DNA from 4 places in the Rhodococcus sp. NPDC056743 genome. Region 3 is predicted to be linked to each of the others. Evidence: riboswitches for the same ligand, from Rfam matches in the RefSeq annotation. Region 3 holds a riboswitch; each other region holds the start of a gene.
The links. Region 3 has a riboswitch for cobalamin ahead of ACFRFQ_RS10560 (CbtB domain-containing protein). Riboswitches for the same ligand answer to the same signal wherever they lie in the genome.
Positions count from the first base shown of each region.

Region 1: another riboswitch for cobalamin. It lies ahead of ACFRFQ_RS20560 (magnesium chelatase subunit D family protein); the one in region 3 lies ahead of ACFRFQ_RS10560 (CbtB domain-containing protein).
Region 2: another riboswitch for cobalamin. It lies ahead of cobN (cobaltochelatase subunit CobN); the one in region 3 lies ahead of ACFRFQ_RS10560 (CbtB domain-containing protein).
Region 4: another riboswitch for cobalamin. It lies ahead of ACFRFQ_RS08355 (ABC transporter substrate-binding protein); the one in region 3 lies ahead of ACFRFQ_RS10560 (CbtB domain-containing protein).

Region 1 is NZ_JBHTZI010000008.1:392,348-397,598, reverse strand. It holds gene ACFRFQ_RS20575 (alpha/beta hydrolase) at 1-888, opposite strand, end outside; gene mqo (malate dehydrogenase (quinone)) at 1,035-2,573, shown strand; gene ACFRFQ_RS20565 (GNAT family N-acetyltransferase) at 2,585-3,061, shown strand; adenosylcobalamin (AdoCbl) riboswitch at 3,111-3,257, shown strand; gene ACFRFQ_RS20560 (magnesium chelatase subunit D family protein) at 3,294-5,222, shown strand; gene cobO (cob(I)yrinic acid a,c-diamide adenosyltransferase) at 5,246-5,251, shown strand, end outside.
Region 2 is NZ_JBHTZI010000003.1:449,193-454,443, forward strand. It holds gene cobN (cobaltochelatase subunit CobN) at 1-1,894, opposite strand, end outside; cobalamin riboswitch at 1,933-2,081, opposite strand; gene cobG (precorrin-3B synthase) at 2,116-3,258, shown strand; gene ACFRFQ_RS09340 (precorrin-8X methylmutase) at 3,278-3,904, shown strand; gene cobJ (precorrin-3B C(17)-methyltransferase) at 3,901-5,251, shown strand, end outside.
Region 3 is NZ_JBHTZI010000004.1:109,991-115,241, reverse strand. It holds gene ACFRFQ_RS10580 (LuxR C-terminal-related transcriptional regulator) at 1-49, shown strand, start outside; gene ACFRFQ_RS10575 (HIT family protein) at 119-535, shown strand; gene ACFRFQ_RS10570 (alpha/beta fold hydrolase) at 526-1,263, opposite strand; gene mhuD (mycobilin-forming heme oxygenase MhuD) at 1,308-1,616, shown strand; cobalamin riboswitch at 1,670-1,805, shown strand; gene ACFRFQ_RS10560 (CbtB domain-containing protein) at 1,837-2,031, shown strand; gene ACFRFQ_RS10555 (CbtA family protein) at 2,022-2,786, shown strand; gene ACFRFQ_RS10550 (NAD(P)-binding domain-containing protein) at 2,846-4,693, opposite strand; gene ACFRFQ_RS10545 (MarR family winged helix-turn-helix transcriptional regulator) at 4,797-5,251, opposite strand, start outside.
Region 4 is NZ_JBHTZI010000003.1:193,624-198,874, forward strand. It holds gene metK (methionine adenosyltransferase) at 1-329, shown strand, start outside; gene ACFRFQ_RS08350 (primosomal protein N') at 355-2,373, shown strand; cobalamin riboswitch at 2,396-2,533, shown strand; gene ACFRFQ_RS08355 (ABC transporter substrate-binding protein) at 2,615-3,673, shown strand; gene ACFRFQ_RS08360 (PadR family transcriptional regulator) at 3,753-4,346, shown strand; gene ACFRFQ_RS08365 (glutathione peroxidase) at 4,441-4,974, shown strand; gene ACFRFQ_RS08370 (VOC family protein) at 5,110-5,251, shown strand, end outside.

The sequences.
Region 1 (5,251 bases), on a different contig from region 3:
GGGAACGATGGTAGTCCGGTCACCGAGGCAACCGGCCCATCGTGCGATCTGCTTCACATCCAGGACGGAATCTGCCAGGTCGACGCCGGGGTGATACGCCTTGGCGAACTCCGATTTCTTCGAACGCAGGATCAGTGCGGGGACGCCGATGTCCAGGCCACGGTGCAGTTGCGCGTGCCCACCGCGCACGGCACGCATCCACCCGAACGTGACCGGGCACCCTTCGAGCGGCTTCCAATCGAGGTTGTAGTCCCACTCGCCGTTGGCGGAGACATGGAGACTCGAGCCGTAGGTCGGCAGGCCCGTGCCAGGAATGACGGTCTTCGCGGACACCCGTCCCAACGCGTCGATGGCCGCGGTGCCGACACTGCGAACCACCGACGGACCCTGCAAGTCGAACCACGGGCTGTTGAGCACCAGGCCGGCGATGCCGTGCCCGGAGCTGCCGCCCGGCTTGCGCTGGAGTCGGTCCAGCCACAGGGGAACGATGAGTCCGCCGGTCGAATGCGCCATCAGGAGGAGCTCGCTGCCGTCGGTTTCGGAGTTCACGATGCGCAGGGCCTCGTTGAGCTCGGCGTCGTACAGTGCGAGATCCGACACATAGTGCGCGGTGTGGCCCGGTTTCAGCGAACGCCCGCACTTGCGCAGATCCAGCGCGAAGAAGGCGTAACCCTGCTCGGCAAAGTGCTCGGCAAGATGTTTCTGGAAGAAGTAATCGGTGAACCCATGTACGTACAGAACTGCGCGGTTCGCCCGGACGGCCTCGCCAGGCGGCTGATAGCGGACGAGTGTGGCGTCTACCTCACCCTCACCGTCCGGATCGGTTCCGAGAGGAATGGTCAGCTGCTGATATCCGTCTCCGAGGACGTCTGGAACCCATGTAGTCACAGATCACAATCTAATCGTCGTTTCCGGACGGCGTTGTAGAGCACAATTGGGGGTGGTAAACGGCGCACTTACGCCCAGGTAACCTATTCGGCGTAACACAGCAGGCGGATGCGCGCACGGCTAATGACAAGGAAGTCGATTCTCCAGTGTCGAATCAGAACGCGGTAGAGACGAAGACGGATGTAGTGCTCGTGGGTGCGGGCATCATGAGTGCCACGCTTGGTGCGTTGTTGCGCCAGTTGCAGCCCGACTGGTCGATTTCGACCTTCGAGAGGCTCGACGCCGTCGCAGCCGAGAGCAGCGACCCGTGGAATAACGCGGGAACCGGTCACTCCGCGCTCTGTGAGCTCAATTACACCCCCGAGAACTCGGACGGCACGGTCGACATCAAGAAGGCCGTCAACGTCAACGAGCAGTTCCAGGTGTCCCGTCAGTTCTGGGCACACGCTGTCGAGCAGGGTGTGTTGACGCAGCCCAAGGAATTCATCAACCCCATCGCGCACGTGAGCTTCGTTCACGGCGAGGCCAACGCCAAGTACTTGCGTGCTCGCTACGACGCACTTGCCGGCCACCCGCTCTTCCGCGGCATGGAGTACATCGACGATCCGGCCGAGTTCACCAAGCGCCTGCCGCTGATGGCAAAGGGCCGCGACTTCTCGGATCCCATCGCCCTCAACTGGAGCCAGGACGGCACCGACGTCGACTTCGGAGCGCTCACCAAGCAGCTCGTCGGCTACATCGGCAAGACCGGCGGCAACATGTACTTCGGTCACGAGGTCACCAACCTCACCCAGAACTCCGACAAGACGTGGACCGTGAAGGTCACCAACCGTCGCACCGGTGAAAAGCGCGTCGTGCGTTCACGATTCGTCTTCGTCGGTGCCGGTGGTGGCGCTCTGCATCTGCTGCAGAAGTCGGGTATCAAGGAAGCCAAGGGCTTCGGCGGATTCCCCGTCAGCGGCGCGTTCCTGCGGTGCACCAACCCCGACCTGATCGACCAGCACAGCGCCAAGGTCTACGGCAAAGCCGCCGTCGGCGCTCCTCCCATGTCGGTTCCGCACCTCGACACGCGTGTCATCGGCAACAAGCCGGGCCTGCTGTTCGGACCGTACGCCGGCTGGTCACCGAAGTTCCTCAAGCAGGGTCGCGTCACGGACCTGCCCGGTTCGGTCAAGCCCAACAACATCCTCTCGATGCTCGGCGTCGGCGTCAGCGAACTCGGCCTGGTCAAGTACCTGGTCAGCGAGCTCACCAAGAGTGAAACCGGGCGTATCTGGGATTTGCGTGAATTTGCGCCCAAGGCCGAGACCAAAGACTGGGAGCTCATCACCGCAGGTCAGCGCGTCCAGGTGATTCGCCGGGCCAAGGGCAAGGGCGGCGTCCTCGAATTCGGTACCGCTGTCGTGGCTGCCGAGGACGGATCGATCGCCGGACTGCTCGGTGCCTCTCCCGGCGCGTCGACGGCTGTTCCCGCGATGCTCGACGTCCTCGAGCGCTGCTTCCCGACCGAATTCCAGGGCTGGAAGGGCAAGCTGCGCGAGATGGTTCCGTCCATCGGCGTCAAGCTCACCGACAACGAGGGACTTTTCAACCAGGTCTGGGATTGGTCCTCGAAGGTGCTCGAGCTCGATTCCGCGTCATCAACTGTTTCCCTTCCGGTCGCGGAAACCGCTGCAACTGTGTGATAGTCGCACCCATGACGGCAACAGCAGCATTGAAGCGTTCATGGGCACTCGACCTCGACAACAAGACTTTCTACGAGTTGTTGAAGCTTCGGGTAGAAGTATTTGTCGTCGAGCAGGCCTGCCCGTACCCCGAGTTGGACGGGCGGGACCTGCTGACGGAAACCCGCCATTTCTGGCTGGAGCAGGACGGCGAAGTGGTGTGCACACTCCGCCTCCTCGAAGAGCACGACGACGGCAAGAAGAGCTTCCGCATCGGTCGACTCTGCACGTCCCATGCAGCACGCGGACAGGGTCATACGACGCGATTGCTGCAAGCTGCACTGGCAGAAGTGGGCGAGGCGCCGTGCCGCATCAATGCCCAGACCTATCTGGTCGACATGTACAGCAAGCACGGATTCAAGGCTGACGGCGAAGAGTTTGTCGAGGACGGTATTCCGCACACCCCGATGCGCCGCGGTGGCGGCGAGCCGTTCGTGCTGGCCAGCTGAATCGTTCGATGCGCGACCCAGTCGGCTCACGCAATTGTGGGCCGACTAGGGTTTTTTCGATACCGAATGCTCGCGGGGAAGTCCTGTTCGATTCAGGTGCGGTCCCGCCACTGTAAAGATCTCTCGAGATCTCAGCCAGATTGCCGCGACATTCGGATGAAGCCAAGTTCTCGGCGAGGAAACCGAGAGGTGGAGGGATGTCGACGTGCGGGTAGAAGACGATCAGGCGGCGGTGGCGGGGTTCCCGTTCAGCGCGGTGGTGGGCCAGGACCAACTGCGGTTGGCGTTGTTCCTCTGCGCGGTACACCCCGGAATCGGTGGCGTGCTGGTTCGCGGCGAAAAGGGCACGGCAAAATCGACCGTCGTGCGCGCCTTGACGGCTTTGCTACCGGCCGTCGACGACGCCGGTGCGACACGTCCCGCCAGACTGGTCGAACTGCCCGTCGGGGCAACGGAAGACCGTGTCATCGGCTCGATCGACCTCGAAAAGGTATTGCGCGACGGTGAGCGCGCCTTCCAGCCCGGACTGCTGGCCGCAGCGCATCAGGGTGTTCTGTACGTCGACGAGGTGAACCTTCTCCACGATCATCTGGTGGACGTTCTTCTCGACGCAGCTGCGATGGGTCGAGTGCATGTCGAGCGGGACGGGATTTCGCACTCACATGCCGCGAAGTTCGTCCTCGTCGGAACGATGAATCCCGAAGAGGGAGAACTGCGTCCACAGCTTCTGGATCGTTTTGGTCTTGCGGTGGACGTGTCCGCATCTCGCGACGTGGATGTGCGGATGGAGGTAGTGCGCCGACGCCTCGACTACGAACGCGATCCGCAGGCGTTTGCCGACCGCTACGCCCCCGCCGATCAGGAATTGGCCGCCGAAATCCTTTCTGCGCGTACCCGACTGGATGACGTGGAGCTGAGCAACCGAGAACTGCGACGGATTGCGTCGTTGTGCGCGTCCTTCGACGTCGACGGTATGCGCGCCGATCTTGTTCTCGCCCGTACGGCTACCGCTCATGCTGCGTGGCGTGGTGGGACCGAGGTCACCGAGGAAGACGTACGAGTCGCGGCGGAATTGACTCTGCCACATCGCCGTCGACGCGATCCCTTCGACGAGCCGGGCCTCGATCAGCAGCAACTCGACGACGCGATGGACCGGGCCGACGAGGATGCTCGGGCCGGCGAGCCGGAACCGCCCGAGAATCCTGAGCCCGAATCAGGCAGCGGTGAACCCGAGGGCGGCGAACCCGAAGACGGGGGCCCGGATGACGGGGGCCCGGATGACGGGGGCCCGGATGATGAAGGGCCTCAGGATGATCCGGACGGTCCGGGTGGGGGAGTGCGCGCCACCGATCGGCCGTCCGCCCCGCCGAGCAGCCAGTTCAAGGCCAAACTTCTCGAAGTTCCCGGCGTCGGAGAAGGTGCGCCCGGCCGGCGGTCACGATCCACGTCGTCACGTGGACGCGTCGTGCGGTCGACCACCGATCGCGGGCACGGTCTGCACCTGACGAGCACAGTGTTTGCCGCTGCGGAATCGCAGGTTGCGCGTGGCCGCACGGCGGGCCGTCTGCGATTGGCGCCGGACGATCTGCGCGGCGCCATTCGTGAAGGGCGCGAAGGAAACTTGATCGTGTTCGTGGTGGACGCGTCGGGGTCCATGGCTGCGCGCGACCGACTGTCCGCGGTGACCGGCGCCGTGGTCTCGCTGCTCCGCGACGCCTATCAGCGCCGCGACAAGGTAGCCGTCATCACCGTCCGGGGCCGCGAAGCCGAACTGGTTCTGCCGCCGACGTCATCCGTGGACATCGCGGTTCGCCGGTTGCAATCCATGCGAACCGGTGGCAAATCGCCACTCGCAGAAGGGTTCTTGCGTGCCCGTGAGGTGATTCTGCGCGAACGGCTCCGGGATCCGCAGCGCCGCGCACTCATGGTTGCGTTGACCGACGGCCGTGCCACCGGCGGCAAGGACGCGCTGCACCGCGCGCGTGTCGCCGCGCACCTGCTTGCCGACGCATCGGTTGCCTCGATCGTGGTGGACTGCGAAACCGGGCTTGTCCGTTTGGGATTGGCCGCAGAATTGGCCCGAGAACTACGAGGCGGATGCGTCCGTCTTGCCGAATTGTCAGCGCAGCAGGTCGCGGGTGTCGTCCGCGCCGCAGCCTAACGTTTTCATGTCAGGAGATCACCATGCCT
Region 2 (5,251 bases), on a different contig from region 3:
GCGTCCAGATCTGCTGGCGGATAGCCGGCAGCTTGGACGGGTCGAGCGCGGAAATGTTGGAGTGCTCGTCGAGCAATTGCTCGAGGCGGGAGATGTCGCCATAGCTCTCGGCGCGAGCCATCGGCGGGATCAGGTGATCGACCAGCGTCGCGTGCGCGCGACGCTTTGCCTGCGTTCCCTCTCCCGGGTCGTTGACGAGGAAGGGGTAGATCAGCGGCAGGTCACCGAGCGCCGCGTCGGTACCGCAACTGCTGGACATGCCCAGTGTCTTGCCTGGCAGCCATTCGAGGTTGCCGTGCTTGCCCAGGTGAACAACTGCGTCGGCACCGAATCCGCCGTTGTCCGGGGTCGCAGCGATCCAGCGGTACGCGGCGAGGTAGTGGTGGCTCGGCGGCAGATCGGGATCGTGGTAGATCGCGACAGGCTTCTCACCGAAACCCCGAGGCGGCTGGACCATGAGCACGATGTTGTTGAATCGCAGTGCCGCGATGACGATTTCGCCGTCCGGATCCTGCGAGCGATCGACGTACAACTCGCCGGGCGCTTCGCCCCAATGCTCTTCGACGCCGCCGCGCAGATCTTCAGGCAAAGTGGCGAACCACTCGCGGTACTGCGCTGCCGAAATGCGGATCGGGTTGCCCTCGAGCTGCTCGGCCGTGAGCCAGTCGGGATCCTGCCCACCCGCGGCGATGAGGGCGTGGATCAGCGCGTCGCCATCCTTGGCGGCCAACCCGGGAACAGCGTCCGGGCCGTCGACGGGGCCGAGGTCGTAACCGGCGCTGCGCATTTCGGTCAGCAGATCGATCGCGCTGGCAGGTGTGTCGAGACCCACGGCATTGCCGATGCGAGCATGCTTGGTCGGGTATGCCGACAGCATCAACGCCACACGGCGCTCGGTGGTCGGGATATGACGCAACTTGCCGTGACGCACCGCGATGCCGGCGACGCGGGCTGCGCGTTCCGGATCCGGCATGTACGTGGACAGTCCGTCGGAATCGATTTCCTTGAACGAGAACGGCACCGTGATGATGCGTCCGTCGAATTCGGGGACCGCAACCTGAGTTGCGACATCGAGCGGCGACAGTCCGTCGTCGTTGGCATCCCACGTAGCGCGGCTGCTGGTCAGGCACAGTCCCTGCAAAATCGGAACATCCAACGCGGCGAGCGCTGCCACGTCCCAGGCCTCGTCGTCGCCGCCCGCGGACGCCGTAGCCGGCTTGGTTCCGCCGGCCGCGAGGACCGTCACGACCATGGCATCGGCGCGGCGGAGCGTGGTCAGCAATTCGGCTTCGGCGCTGCGCAACGACGCGCAGTAGATCGGCAGCGCAGTGCCGCCGGCATCGGCAATCGCGTCGCAGAGTGCCTGGACGTAGCGGGTATTACCGGCGAGGTGCTGGGCGCGGTAGTAGAGAACCGCGATAACGGGACCACTGCTGTCGGTGATGACGGGAGCAAAATCAGCGATTCCCCACGACGGCAACCGCGTCGGAGCCTCGAAGCCGTGGCCGGTGAGCAGCACCGTGTCTGACAGGAAGTGGTGCAGCTGCGCCAGGTTGTCCGCGCCGCCTTCGGCCAGGTAGTTGTGCGCTTCAGCAGCCACGCCCGGGGAGACTGTCGAGCACTCCATGAGGTCGGCATCCGGTGCGTGTTCGCCGCCGAGCACTACAACGGGCAGGCCACTGGCCAGCACCATGTCCAGGCCGTCTTCCCAGCTCCTACGGCTGCCGAGGATGCGCACGATCACGAGGTCGACACCGTCGAGCAATCCCGGTAGGTCCTCGGAAACCAGCAGGCGAGAGGGGTTTGCCCAGCGATACGAGACACCGTCGCCGTTGTCCTGACTTGCGCGAGCACTCAGCAGATCGGTGTCGGACGTCGAGAGCAGAAGAATCACAGGTGAAACCTTCCTGGGGTTTCGCGCCCCGTGAAAAAGATCTTTCATCGACAGCAGTTGAGGGTCTGACTCGTGTTTACGAACGGAAACAGTTCCGCGTGTACACACTCACAGTGGCGCGACCGCACCGGAATCTCACCGGTTTCCTCACCTGCTGTCACTGGTTGACCGTGATGCTACCGGTCGTGGGTCCGCGCTCTGCACGGTCGTACCCTTGACCCATGTCCACAGACCGTTTTCAGCCAGACGCGTGCCCTGGAGCGCTGCAGGTTCATCAGGCCGCTGACGGCCCGTTGGCTCGTGTGCGCCTCCCCGGCGGCGCTTTGGCCCCGCATCAGTTGCAGGCACTCGCCGAGGCTGCGCGTGACGTGGGCAACGGGCAGATGGAACTCACCTCGCGCGGAAATATCCAGCTCCGAGCGGTCAAGGACCCCCAGGTATTTGCCGAACGGATCGCGGCCGCTGGTTTGCTTCCCTCGGCAACGCACGAACGAGTTCGCAACATTCTGGCGTCGCCGCTCTCCGGCCGGATCGGGGGTGTTGCCGACGTACGTGAACTGGTTCACCATCTTGACCTAGCGGTGCAGGCGGACCCCGCATTGGCACAGCTACCTGGACGAACACTCTTCACACTCGACGACGGTCGCGGCGACATCAGCGGTCTGCACGGCGACTTCGGACTGCACGCGCACAGCGAATCCGAACACTCGCTCGTCCTGGCCGGGAATCGCACGAACCACCTGGTCCACGTCGACGACGCTGTGCCGTTGCTCCTGGACGCTGCCCACGCATTCCTGAGTCTTCGCGACAAGCACTGGCGCTTGGCGGAGGTCCCGGACGGAGTCGCTCGAACCATCGACCACCTTGGCCTGGCAGCCGAATTTTCCGGTGCCGTCGATCTGGCCCCGGACGCAGGGCCGTCCATCGGGTGGCTCGAACAACACGACGGAACCGTCGCATTGGGCGGTGGACTCCGCTTCGGGCTCCTCGACGCCCGGCTCGCCGAATTCCTCGCTGCCATCGAAAAACCCGTGGTCGTGACGCCGTGGCGCTCGATCATGATCTTCGATTTGGACGAAGGCGCAGCCGAGCAGGTGGTGCGGGTTCTCGCTCCGATGGGCTTGATCTTCGACGAGAATTCGCCGTGGCTCGACGTCAGCGCCTGCACCGGAAGCCCCGGTTGCGAGAAGTCGCTCGCCGACGTCCGGGCCGACGCCATCGACGCCGTCGAGCAGGATTCACTGCCCATCGAAGGCCGGCAGCACTGGGCCGGCTGTGATCGTTCCTGCGGGCGCCCCCGCGCGAAAGTAGCCGACGTGATTGCGACGACTGACGGTTACCGGGTGAATCCGACCGATCAGTGATGCCTCTATCCTGTGCCCCATGATCGAGTACATCCGTGACGGCGCAGAAATCTATCGCCAGTCCTTTGCCACAATTCGGGCCGAAGCCGACCTGAGCCGTTTTCCGGCGGATGTCTCACAAGCTGTTGTGCGGATGATCCATGCGAGCGGTCAGGTAGACCTGGTCGACGACATCGCGTTCACACCGAACGTCGTCACCGTCGCCAGAGCTGCTCTGCGGGCGGGTGCACCGATCTTCTGTGACGCGAACATGGTCGCCGCCGGCATCACCCGTACACGTCTACCCGCCGACAACGAAGTGGTCTGCACACTGCGCGATCCTCAGGTTCCGTTGCTGGCGAAGACAATCGACAACACGCGCTCTGCTGCCGCTGTCGAGTTGTGGGGGCCGAAACTCGAAGGCGCCGTGGTCGCGATCGGCAATGCGCCGACCGCTCTGTTCCATCTCCTGAACCTGATCGAAGCAGGCGGTCCGCGGCCTGCTGCTATCGTCGGCGGACCCGTGGGATTCATCGGATCCGCCGAATCCAAGGAAGCGCTGATCGAACATCCTAGCGGCATAGAACATTTGATACTGCGAGGCCGACGCGGCGGTAGTGCCGTCACTGCGGCTGTCGTCAATGCGATTGCGAGCGAACAAGAATGAGCGAAGGCAAGTTGTGGGGAGTCGGCATCGGACCCGGCGATCCCGAGTTGGTGACCGTCAAAGCCGCTCGCGTGATCGGTGAGGCCGACGTCATCGCATTCCATTCCGCGCGGCACGGCAAGAGCATCTCCCGCGGGGTTGCCGCTCCGTACATGCGCGACGGCCAGATCGAGGAACACCTCGTGTACCCGGTCACGACTGAAACCGTCGACCATCCGGGTGGGTATCAGGGTGCGATGGACGAATTCTACGAAGCCGCAGCCGAGAGGTTGGCCGTCCACTTGGCCGCCGGACGCACCGTTGCGCTACTCGCCGCAGGCGACCCACTGTTCTACAGCTCGTACATGCACATGCACAAACGCCTGGCGGATCGCTTCGAGGCCGAGGTCATCCCCGGTGTCACCTCCGTCAGCGCCGCGTCGGCCGCACTCGGAAAACCCCTGGTAGAAGGCGATGAGATCCTCACCATCCTGCCCGGGACGCTGCCGCAGGCCGAGCTCACTCGACGACTCAAGGAAACCGACGCCGCAGCGATCCTCAAGTTGGGCCGCACCTTCCCACCCGTCCTTCGCTCCCTCGAGGACGCCGGCCGACTCGGCGAAGCGCACTACGTCGAGCGGGCCAGCACACCACGCCAGCGCGTCGATGCTGCCGCCGATGTCGATCCGGACAGCGTTCCGTACTTCTCCATCGCCATAGTTCCGAGCCCGTCGAACAACGCCAGCCCGCGCGAAGACATTGCAGGTGAGGTTGTTGTCGTCGGCCTCGGGCCCGGTGACACCGCGTGGACCACACCCGAAGTGGCGCATGAACTTTCACTGGCCACAGACCTCGTGGGATACGGCCCGTACGTCGACCGCGTGCCGACCCGGCCCGGACAGCGCCGCCATTCCAGCGACAATCGCGTCGAAGCAGAGCGGGCGGCGATGGCCCTCGATCTCGCGAAGAACGGTGCCCGCGTGGCCGTCGTCTCATCCGGCGATCCCGGCGTATTTGCGATGGCTGCAGCGGTTCTCGAAGTGGCAGCCGAAGATCAGTGGCGCGGCGTTCCCGTCCGTATCCTCCCCGGTATGACGGCGGCAAATGCCGTGGCCAGCCGCGTCGGAGCCCCGCTGGGTCACGACTACGCTGTGCTGTCCCTGTCGGATCGGCTCAAGCCGTGGGAAGTAGTTGCGCGGCGCATCTCGGCGGTCGCGGCGGCCGATATGGCGTTTGCCGTCTACAACCCGGCGTCGAAATCTCGAACGTGGCAGGTCCAGGCCATGAAGGATTTGGTACTCGAGCACCGCTCCCCCGAAACCCCGGTCATCATCGGCCGTGATGTGGCCGGCGCGGAGGAATCGGTGC
Region 3 (5,251 bases):
CAATCGACGCGAAGCACTCGCGCGTGCCCGGGAGCTACGTCTACTCTGATCCGTCTGCTTGGATCCGACCGCTTCGATCCGTCCGCTTTGATTCACTGTCGCGATACATTCTGTAGTCATGAGCCATACCTGCGTCTTCTGCAACATCATCACGGCAGACGAGCCCGCCATTCGTGTCTTCGAAACCGAAACCGTCCTCGCCTTTCTCGACGCGCGCCCGGTCAGCCGCGGACACACCCTTGTCGTGCCCAAACGCCACGCCACCGACTTGGGGGGACTCGAAAACCACGAGGGCGCAGAGATGTTCCGGGTTGGCACACTCATCGCCGGCGCGCTACGGCGGTGCGACATCGCCGCAGACGGCGTCAACATTCTGGTCAACGACGGCCGCGCCGCCGGTCAAACCGTCTTTCACTCACATCTGCACGTCGTGCCGCGGCACAGCGGGGACAAAGCCAAATTTGCGGCCGGACTCCTGGCGAGGCGGGCCGTCGAACTCGAGGAAGTGGGAGCGTCGATCCGTAGTCAACTCTGATCAACGAGGAACGCAGTCACCTCGTCGCGGTACCGCTCCGGCTGATCGTCGTGGACAAGGTGACCGGCGTCGGCAATACGCACATACCGAGTCCCCGGACGCTCTGCCATGTCGAGCATCTGGCCTTGCGGGGTAATCGTGAACTCACCCTCGATGAGCAGGGCGGGCACCTTGATCGCTCCCCACTGATCCCAGAAATGTCGTGTGCCCCATTCTTCCGAGATATCGCGGAAGGTCGACACGTCGCCGTGCAGGTACCACCCGTCGTCGCGGCGGTCGAAGGAATCCAGAAAGTATTGTCCCGCAACCGGACCGAAAAACTCCTTCACGGCGTCCTCGGTGACAAACGGCCTCGGCCACGACGACACCATCTGAGCCCAGTTCTCCGCAGTGCGCCCGCGGAAATCCGGTGCCATGTCCTCGAGAACCAACGCGCGCACTCGGTCCGGATGTGCGGCGGCAAAACACCACGCGTGAAGGGCACCCATCGAGTGACCGATCACAATCATCGGCGCGTCGATCCCTGCCACAGCCGACGCAAGGTCCTCGACAAATGCCTCGGTCGTCAATTCTGCGGGCGCCGGGCGTCCGTGACCGGCCGCGTCGAACGTGTAGACATGGCCGAACTCCCGAAGCCAGGGCACGTGCCGTCGCCACGTCCTGGCACTGCCCATGAGGCCGTGCAACAGCAGAATCGGCCGGCCGGTACCACCTTCGTCATGCAACACGAATGTCACCGTACGCGGTGGAGCGGCGCGGTAATGTCGGCTACATGGCAGTCGTGAAGATCAATGCAATCGAAATCCCCGAGGGCGCCGGCCCCGAACTGGAAAAGCGCTTCGCAGCACGCGCTCATGCCGTGGAGAACTCTCCCGGATTCCTCGGATTCCAGCTCCTGCGCCCCACCGCCGGCGAGAACCGCTACTTCGTGGTCACGCAGTGGGAAACCGAAGAGGCGTTCGCCGACTGGCGTGACGGCCCGGCCCGCGCAGCGCACTCCGGTGAGCGCGCCAAGCCCGTCGCCTCAGGTGCGTCGCTGCTCGAGTTCGAAGTAGTTCTGGACGTTCCCGCCAAGAGTTGACCCACGATCGTGAAGGATTCTGTTCGGTACGCGAACAAAATCCTTCACGATTTTTGTGTGTTCACTGCTAAAGTGCGCTCTGTACACGCGATGGTCGACAGGAATCCGGTGAAAGCCCGGAGCGGTCGCGCCACTGTAATTCGAGGTGAACCACCTCGACAGCCAGACACTTCGGCCATCGCATTTGACCTAGGGGACGCGAAAATCCCAGGAGGCTTCGATGGCACTGGCCTACTCTCCCGACTCGTCGATCGATTCGACTCGTCTCGCCTTCTTCGCCGCAGCTGTTCTGCTGTTCGCGATGCTGGCTCTCTACCTGGTCGGATTCGACCAGGGCGCAATCTCACGCACTGGCATGTACATGCATGAGCTGATGCACGACGGACGCCACTTGATGGGCCTCCCGTGCCACTAGTCGACAATTTCACGAAGCTTCTGATTCGTGGCTTGTTGGCTGGTTTGATCGCGGGCATCCTTGCCGGCGGAGTTGCATTTGTGTTGGGTGAACCGCATGTCAACGCTGCCATCGCGATCGAAGAAGCCAACAGTGCTGCCGGCGAAACTGCCGGGCACTCCCACGGCGACGAAGAAGCCCCACTTGTCAGTCGTGACGGTCAACGCGCCGGCCTCTTCCTCGCGACGTCGCTCGCGGGCTTGGCCCTCGGCGCCATCTTCGCTGTGGTCGCCAACTACGCGCGGCGGATCACCGCGATGTCCGGACCGTTATTGGCGATGGCCATCGCACTGGGAGGCTGGCTCGCCATCGAGGCGGTGCCGTTCTTCAAGTACCCGGCCAATCCACCGGCCGTCGGCGATCCAGACACGATCAACCAGCGAACCTTGCTGTGGCTCGCGACCGTGATCCTCGGACTGCTGGCCGTCACCGCCGCCGCTGCCGCGGCAAAAGCTGTATCCGCCCACGAGTTCCTCAGTGTGCGCGTCGCCGCTCCGGTCGCCGCGTTCCTCGTGATCGTCGTGATCGGCTATGTCTCACTGCCCACGATCAACGAAGTGGGCGACGATTTCCCAGCGACTCTGTTGTGGGAATTCCGTCTCTCGTCCCTCGCTACACAGGCAACCTTGTGGCTTGTACTCGGATTGGCGTTTGCCTTTCTCACCGAGCGCGCGACCAGGGATGCCGACGTCGCGAAAAAGTTCGCCCTTCGCTGAACCTGCTGTGCGCCTTTATTAACCGCGGGCGGTTAACGAAGGCGCACAGCAGTAGTTTTTCAGCTCAGATGATGCACTTCCTGCAATCCGTACACCGGCGTCGGAATGCCCTCGTAGCGCGCCTTCAACTGCAGCGCGAGGTACAGCGAGTAGTGGCGCGACTGATGCAGATTGCCGCCGTGGAACCAGAGCGCTTCCTGCTGCGTCGGCTTCCACATGTTGCGCTGCTCGCCCTCCCACGGTCCCGGATCCTTGGTCGTGTTCGAGCCGAGCCCCCACACCTTGCCCACCTTGTCGGCAGTGTCCTGACCGATCAGATCGGCCACCCAACCGTTCATCGAGCCGTAGCCGGTTGCGTAAACCACCACGTCGGCCGGCAGTTCCGTACCGTCTTCGAGGATGACACTGGTCTCGGTGAGCTCACGAATGTTGCCGTGCGCGAGCTTGATGTCTCCGTTGGCAACCAGTTCTGCCGCGCCGACGTCGATGTAGTAACCCGAGCCGCGTCGTAGGTACTTCATGAACAGGCCCGAACCGTCGTCGCCCCAGTCGTGCTCGAAGCCTGCCTTCTCGAGGCGATCGTAGAAGTCCTTGTCACGCTCGCGGATTGCGTCGTACACCGGGATCTGGAACTCGTGCATGATCCGGTACGGCAGCGAACCGAACGTGAGGTCCGCCTTGTGCGTCGTCATACCTGCGGCGAGGGCGCGTTCCGAATACAGATCGCCCAAGCCCAGATCCATCAACGAATCCGACTTCACGATGTGCGTCGAGCTGCGCTGCACCATCGTGACGTCGATGCCGTTCTCCCACAGAGCGCCGCAGATATCGTGCGAAGAGTTGTTGGCCCCGATGACCACGACCTTCTTACCGATGTACTGATCCGGACCGGGGTGCTTGCTCGAGTGGTGCTGATCGCCGAGGAACTTGTCCTGCCCGGGGAACGTCGGAACGTTTGCCTTGCCGGACATACCGGTCGCCATCACCAACTGCTTGGGACGCAACGTCAGCTTCTCGCCGTTTCGATTGACCTCGACGGTCCATTCCTGGGCCTTCTCGTCGAACGACGCGGAGGTGCAGGTGGTGGAACTCCAGTACGGAACCTCCATGACCTTCGTGTACATCTCGAGCCAGTCGCCGATCTTGTCCTTCGGCGCGAACACCGGCCAGTTGTCGGGGAACGGCATGTACGGCAGGTGGTCGTACCAAACCGGATCGTGCAGGCACAGTGACTTGTAGCGTCCGCGCCACTGGTCGCCCGGCCGCTCGTGGCTGTCGATCACGATGGCCGGAACACCGAGCTGCCGCATCCGGGCACCGAGCGCGATTCCGCCCTGGCCGCCGCCGACGATCACGACGTAAGGCTGCGTGGTGTAACCGAGTTCGCGGTCCTCGATCTCCTTCTGCTCGGCCCACGTCACGCGGTTCGGATCTGCCCCGTGCTTCGCTCCGCGCGGCCGGCGAGTGCCCTTTCCCTCTTCGTGCCCCTTCAATTCCTGCAGCGACGTCAGCAGGGTCCAGGCGACAGGCTGGCCGAGCTCGTCCTTGAGACGAAGGTGCCCGTGCGCACGCCCGGTTGCAGTCTCGAATTCGATCCAGGCCGAAGTGACACCGTCAGCTTCGTCCGGTGTCTCGGTGGTCCGGAACCCTGAAGGATCGGTGTCATCGAGACGCTCGGAGAGCATGTCGGCAATCTGCTCGCGGCCTTCGACGGTCTTGATGTTCCAGGTGAACGACACCAGGTCTCGCCAGAAACTGTCGAGGGCGAATTTGCCTGCAACACGCTCGATGTCACGAGCCGCGAGTGCCGACTCGAAATCCGCCAGCCAGGCGTCGACGCGCTCCTGGGGTGTTACAGCCGTCGCGCTTTCCGGGGCTGCAACTGCGGAATCGATGGTTTGCGTCATCACTTCTCCTTCTTTCGGAATGTGATACACAGCACATCGCATCAGTGGTCCTGGTCACAAGCGTTGCAACCAGTTGCAATCGAAGTACGCGATGAAAGTCGCGCTACGTTCGTGGCCAGGGGCGCCCGGAAAACCTCTCGACATCGGAATTGAATTTCCGGAGCCACATCGCAAAAGTCGCAACGTCCTCGGGTTCCCAATCAGCCAGAACCTGATCCAGCCCGTCCACGTTTCTCGCCCGGTCCGCACGGAGTCGGCGCATCCCCTCGTCCGTGATGCGGAACTTTCGCGCCATGCCGCCATCTGGATCGGAAATACGTTGCACCAGTCCGGAATTCACCATCGCCGATGTCTGTCGGCTGAGCGTCGACGTATCCAGCCCGAAAGCCTCACCGAGTTCACCGAGCGACATCGGGCCCTGCATGTCGATGCGACTGAGCAAGGTGTAGGCACTGCGATCGAGTTGATTGCGACCGTATGTGTACTGCGGCGGCTGAAGGCCGACGTATCGCCCGAGCAACATGGTTTCGAACTCGATCAAATGCGTGGGCTTGTCCA
Region 4 (5,251 bases), on a different contig from region 3:
ACGCAATGCGCTGGGTTGCCAAGAACGCCGTTGCGGCCGGCCTCGCCGATCGCATCGAGGTTCAGGTTGCCTACGCTATCGGCAAGGCTGCTCCGGTCGGCTTGTTCGTCGAGACGTTCGGCACCGAGAAGACCGATCCGGCTCGGATTCAGCAGGCGATCACCGAGGTGTTCGACTTGCGTCCGGGAGCGATCATCCGCGATCTCGATCTGCTGCGTCCGATCTACGCGCAGACCGCGGCGTACGGTCACTTCGGACGCACCGATATCGATCTCCCGTGGGAGAGCACGGATCGTGCGGACAAGCTGCGCAGCGCAGCAGGTCTCTGATAACTGACGTACAGACGGGGCGCGGGTGGGCGCGGAAAGAGTAGCGGCAGAGGTCGATCCGGTAGCCCGGGTACTCCCGATGCTCCCGCTCGCCCACCTCGATCGAGAGTTCGACTACCTCGTTCCCCGTGAACTCGAAGCGGATGCGCAACCCGGTGTACGGGTGCGCATCCGCTTTGCTGGTCGTCTGGTCGACGGTTTCATCGTCTCCCGCGAGGCGACAAGTGATCATCAGGGCAAATTCGGGTGGCTCGAACGTGTCATCTCCGCCGAGCGAGTCCTCACTGACGAAATAGCGCAGTTGGTCGACCGCGTTGCCGAGCGCTACGCAGGCACCCGGGCGGACGTGCTCCGGCTAGCCGTCCCGCCGCGTCACGCCAAGGTCGAGGGCGAGGCGTGGGAACCCAGCGGTGACATTGCCGCTCCCACTCTGGACGAACGAGGATGGCACCTCTATCACTACGGAGATGCGTTTGTCACCGCCGTCCGCGAACTGCGCGCTCCGCGAGCGGTGTGGCAGGCATTGCCCGGTGAAGACTGGCCGCTGCGGTTGGCCGAACTTGCGGGCTCGGTGGCGTCGGCAGGCAAGAGTGCGGTCATCGTTGTTCCGGATCAGCGTGATCTCGATCGAGTCCTTGCCGCGTGCGAGAAAGTATCCGGACCTGAAGCGGTAGTAGGGCTTTCAGCGGGACTTGGCCCGGCCATGCGCTATCGGCGGTGGCTTGCGGCGCTCCGCGGAAGTGCTCGCATCGTCGTCGGAACGCGAAGTTCCGTATTTGCTCCCACTCCGGACACCGGACTTGTTGTCGTGTGGGACGACGGCGACGACAACTTGTCCGAGCCGCGCTCGCCGTACCCGCATGCCCGCGAGTCCGCGGTGTTGCGGGCGCATGTGGCGGGGTGCGCCGTGGTGATCGGCGGGTTCTCCCGAACTGCGGAGTCTCAGGTGCTCGTCGATTCGGGGTGGGCCCATGATTTGGTTGCCGCTCGCGATGTGGTCCGGCACTGCTCGCCCAAGATCACTGCTCTGGCGGACAGTGATCATGCGTTGGCCCGCGACCCCGGCGCGCGGGCAGCGCGGTTGCCGGCGATCGCTTTTGCCGCTGCCAGGCGCGCATTGGCCGACGGCCGTGGCGTGCTGGTTCAGGTGCCGCGGCGTGGTTACGTTCCGACGCTCGCTTGCGGGAAGTGCCGGGCACCGGCGCGGTGCCGTCGCTGCAACGGGCCGTTGGCGTTGCCGTCTGCCGCCGGGCCGGACGGCGCCGGAATTCCCGAGTGCCGCTGGTGCGGCGTCGCCGATGCGGCCTACCGGTGCCATGCCTGCGGAGCCAAAGCGCTTCGTGCCGTCGTGGTCGGGGCCGGCCGAACAGCCGAGGAACTCGGTCGCGCGTTCCCCGGGGTGAAGGTCGTGCTGTCCGGTGGCGGCGATGTGGTCAAGGAAGTTGCCCAAGGCCCCGCGCTGGTGGTCTCGACCGTCGGCGCAGAACCGGTGATGACCGGGGGCTACGGTGCTGCGTTGTTACTCGACGGGTGGGCATTGCTCGGTCGCGCCGACCTTCGCGCCGAAGAGGAGACGCTGCGACGCTGGATGTCGGCTGCCGCCTTGGTGATTCCACTCTCTGACGGCGGCGAGGTCGTTGTCGTCGCGGATTCGGGAATCCCGACGGTCCAGGCCTTGGTGCGATGGGATCCGGTCGGTCACGCCCGCAGTCAGTTCGACGAACGCGACGAGGTCGGCTTTCCGCCTGCGGTGCATCTGGCGGCAATCGACGGTGGTAGCGCCGCGATTGCCGAATTGGTGGCCTCCGCTGATCTACCTGCCAGTGCAGTTCTTCTCGGGCCCGTGGAATTGCCTGCGGGGGAGAGGCTTCCGTATTCGGGCGAGGACGAGGCAGGTGTAGCTCCCGAGCGGCTGCTGATTCGGGTGCCGCGCAAGGACGGCCGGGCACTGGCTGACTCTCTGGCTCATGCTCGCGCGGCTCGGAGCGCCCGCAAATCTTCGGGTCCGGTGCGTATTCAGATCGACCCGCGCAGAATCGGCTGAGGATTTCTTGGTGACCTGGAGCGCTGCATGATCACGGACAGGTGCTGCTTATACTGACCACTGTCTGACGAGGGAATGCCGGTGAGAATCCGGAACTGACGCGCAACGGCGATGGGGTTTCCCACGAGTCCGAATACTCGTCCGGCACCACATCGAAGTGGTGATCGTAACTGCATCCTGTGATGCCGATTGCCGCATGTCGGGCTCCGCGACCGAGCCCCTGATCGAAGGACGACTTTCCGTGCCCACCGCACCGCTGACGCGCGCACTCACTGCCGCGACCGGATTACTCTGCACCACCGCACTACTCGCCGGTTGCTCCAACGCTTCGCCGCCGGACGCCACAACCCCGACAACAGTCGCCGCTGATGCAGCGGGCCCCACCAGCTACCCGTTGATACTCGAAAATTGTGGGGTGACAGTAACATTCGATTCGGCGCCGCAACGAGCTGTGTCGCTGTATCAGGGTTCGACGGAAATATTGCTCTCGCTCGGTCTCGGCAACCGGATGGTGGGTACCTCCACGTGGTTCGATCCCGTTCTCGCTCCTCTCGCAGCTCAGAACGACCTGGTGCCGAGACTCGCCGACAACGACGCGTCGCTCGAGGTGGTACTCGACACCGAACCCGACCTCGTGACGTCGGCGAGCGCCCACACTTTCACGTCCGCTGTCGTCGCAGAGCGGTCGCGATTCGCCGAACTGGGGATTCCCACGTATCAGTCGCCGTCTGTCTGTACCGACGCCGTCGTGGCGGGAGAGAACGTCTCGCGTACGGAGACTCTGAGCATCGACACGCTGTACCGGGAGATTCGTGAGTTGGCGGCGATCTTCGACGTGCAGGATCGTGGCGCAGAGTTGATCGCCGAACTACAGTCGCGCCTTTCGGTGGCCGCGGCTGATGTGGCCGGTTCGGGAAGAACAGTGGCTTTCTGGTTCTCCGGGCTCGAAGCTCCGTACATGGCCGGATGCTGTTCGGCTCCAGGGCTTCTTGCTGAACAGGTGGGTGCCGTCAACGTATTTGCAGACCTCTCCGATGATTGGCCGGAAGTGAGTTGGGAGGCGGTTGCAGACCGTGACCCGGATGTTCTGGTGCTCGGTGATCTTCACCGTCGGCGGGTAGACGGTGATTCGTTGGAGACGAAGATCGTCTTCCTCGAATCGAATCCGGTGACCGCGCAGATGTCTGCCGTGCGCAACCGTCACTACGTCACGTTGTCCGGGGCGGAGATGGACCCGGGGATCCGTGAGATCGACGCTCTGGAGAAGCTCGCGGACGGGCTGCGCGTGACGCAGGGCTGATTACGGCTCGCGTCGTTGCACCCTCCAGCGATGCGATATATCGTCGAACTATCAGCGATATCGGTGGAGGGCAGCAGCTATGGACAGGCATTTTCCCGAGGGCGAGCGTGGACGCGGGCATCGTCGGGGGCGGTTCGGACCTGACGGTGGACAGGGCCCCGGCTTCGGTCCCGGCGCGCACTTCGGTCGTGGTCGCGGACGCGGCGGGCGGGGGCGCCGCGGTGACGTTCGTGCAGCTGTTCTGCTCCTCATCGCCGAAGAACCGATGCACGGCTACGAACTGATTCAGCAGATCGTCGAACGCAGTGGCGGAGTATGGAAGCCGAGTCCTGGTTCCATCTACCCGGCGCTGTCTCAACTCGAAGACGAAGGCCTCGTGATCATCGACAAGGTGGCCGGGCGCAAGACAGCAAAGCTCACCGAAGAAGGCGTCGCGTACGTCGAGCAGCACCGGGAAGACCTCGGCGCACCGTGGGACGAGGTTCGTGACAGCGTCGGCGCCCCGGAACAGGATCTGCGTGAGCTGATCGGACAACTGATGGGTGCTGCCGGTCAGGTTGCCGCAGTTGGTACTCCGGAGCAGGTCAAGGCCGCCGCCGATGTTCTGATCGAAGCGCGTCGGGCGTTGTACCGCGTGCTTGCCGACGACGGGTCCACCGACACCGACAGTTAGGCGCGGCCCAGGGTTTGTGCGCCCGATCACGATCGCCGGGAAGTATGAACTAGCTTGGTAAGCAAGACAATCACTTCGATAATCAGGAGAATTCATGACCGTCCACAACTTTGCCGTCAAGGCTGCCGACGGGTCCACCGAGGATCTGAGCCAGTACAAGGGCAACCTTCTGTTGATCGTCAACGTGGCAAGCAAGTGTGGATTCACGCCGCAGTACGAAGGCCTCGACGCCCTGTATCGCGAGAACAAGGACCGTGGTCTTCGGGTCATCGGATTCCCGAGCAACCAGTTCGGAGATCAGGAACCGGGGCAGGACGCCGAGATTCAGGAGTTCTGCAGCACGACCTACAACGTCACATTCCCGGTGTACGCCAAGATCGAGGTCAACGGAGACAACGCGGACCCGTTGTACAAGCATCTCCGCAGTGAGGCGCCCGGTGACTTCGGGCCCGAAATCGGATTCCTTTTCGACCACGTCAGCAAGACCCGCCCCGAGGCGATCGGTACCGACGAGGTGAAGTGGAACTTCACGAAGTTCCTCGTCGATCGTGACGGAGCAGTAGTTCGTCGTTTCGAGTCGACAGTCACGCCCGAGCAGATTGCTGAAGAAGTTTCGGAGCTGCTGTAACTATCAGCAGGTCTAGGTACTGAATATTTGGCCGTGATCCCGGGAGCCCCTTGCAGGGTCTCCCGGGATTGCTGTCTCGCCACCGTCGATCTCGACCAATGAAATCGGCAAGACAACAGTTGGAGGATGCGCCCCATGGCACACGTACAGCGTTTCGACCACATCGGCATCACCGTCGCGGATCTCACCTCGGCGACGGCGTTTTTCGTCGGGCTGGGCCTCGAGCTGGAGGGCACCGGATCTGTGGAGGGCGAATTCGTGGAGACCGTCTGCGGCA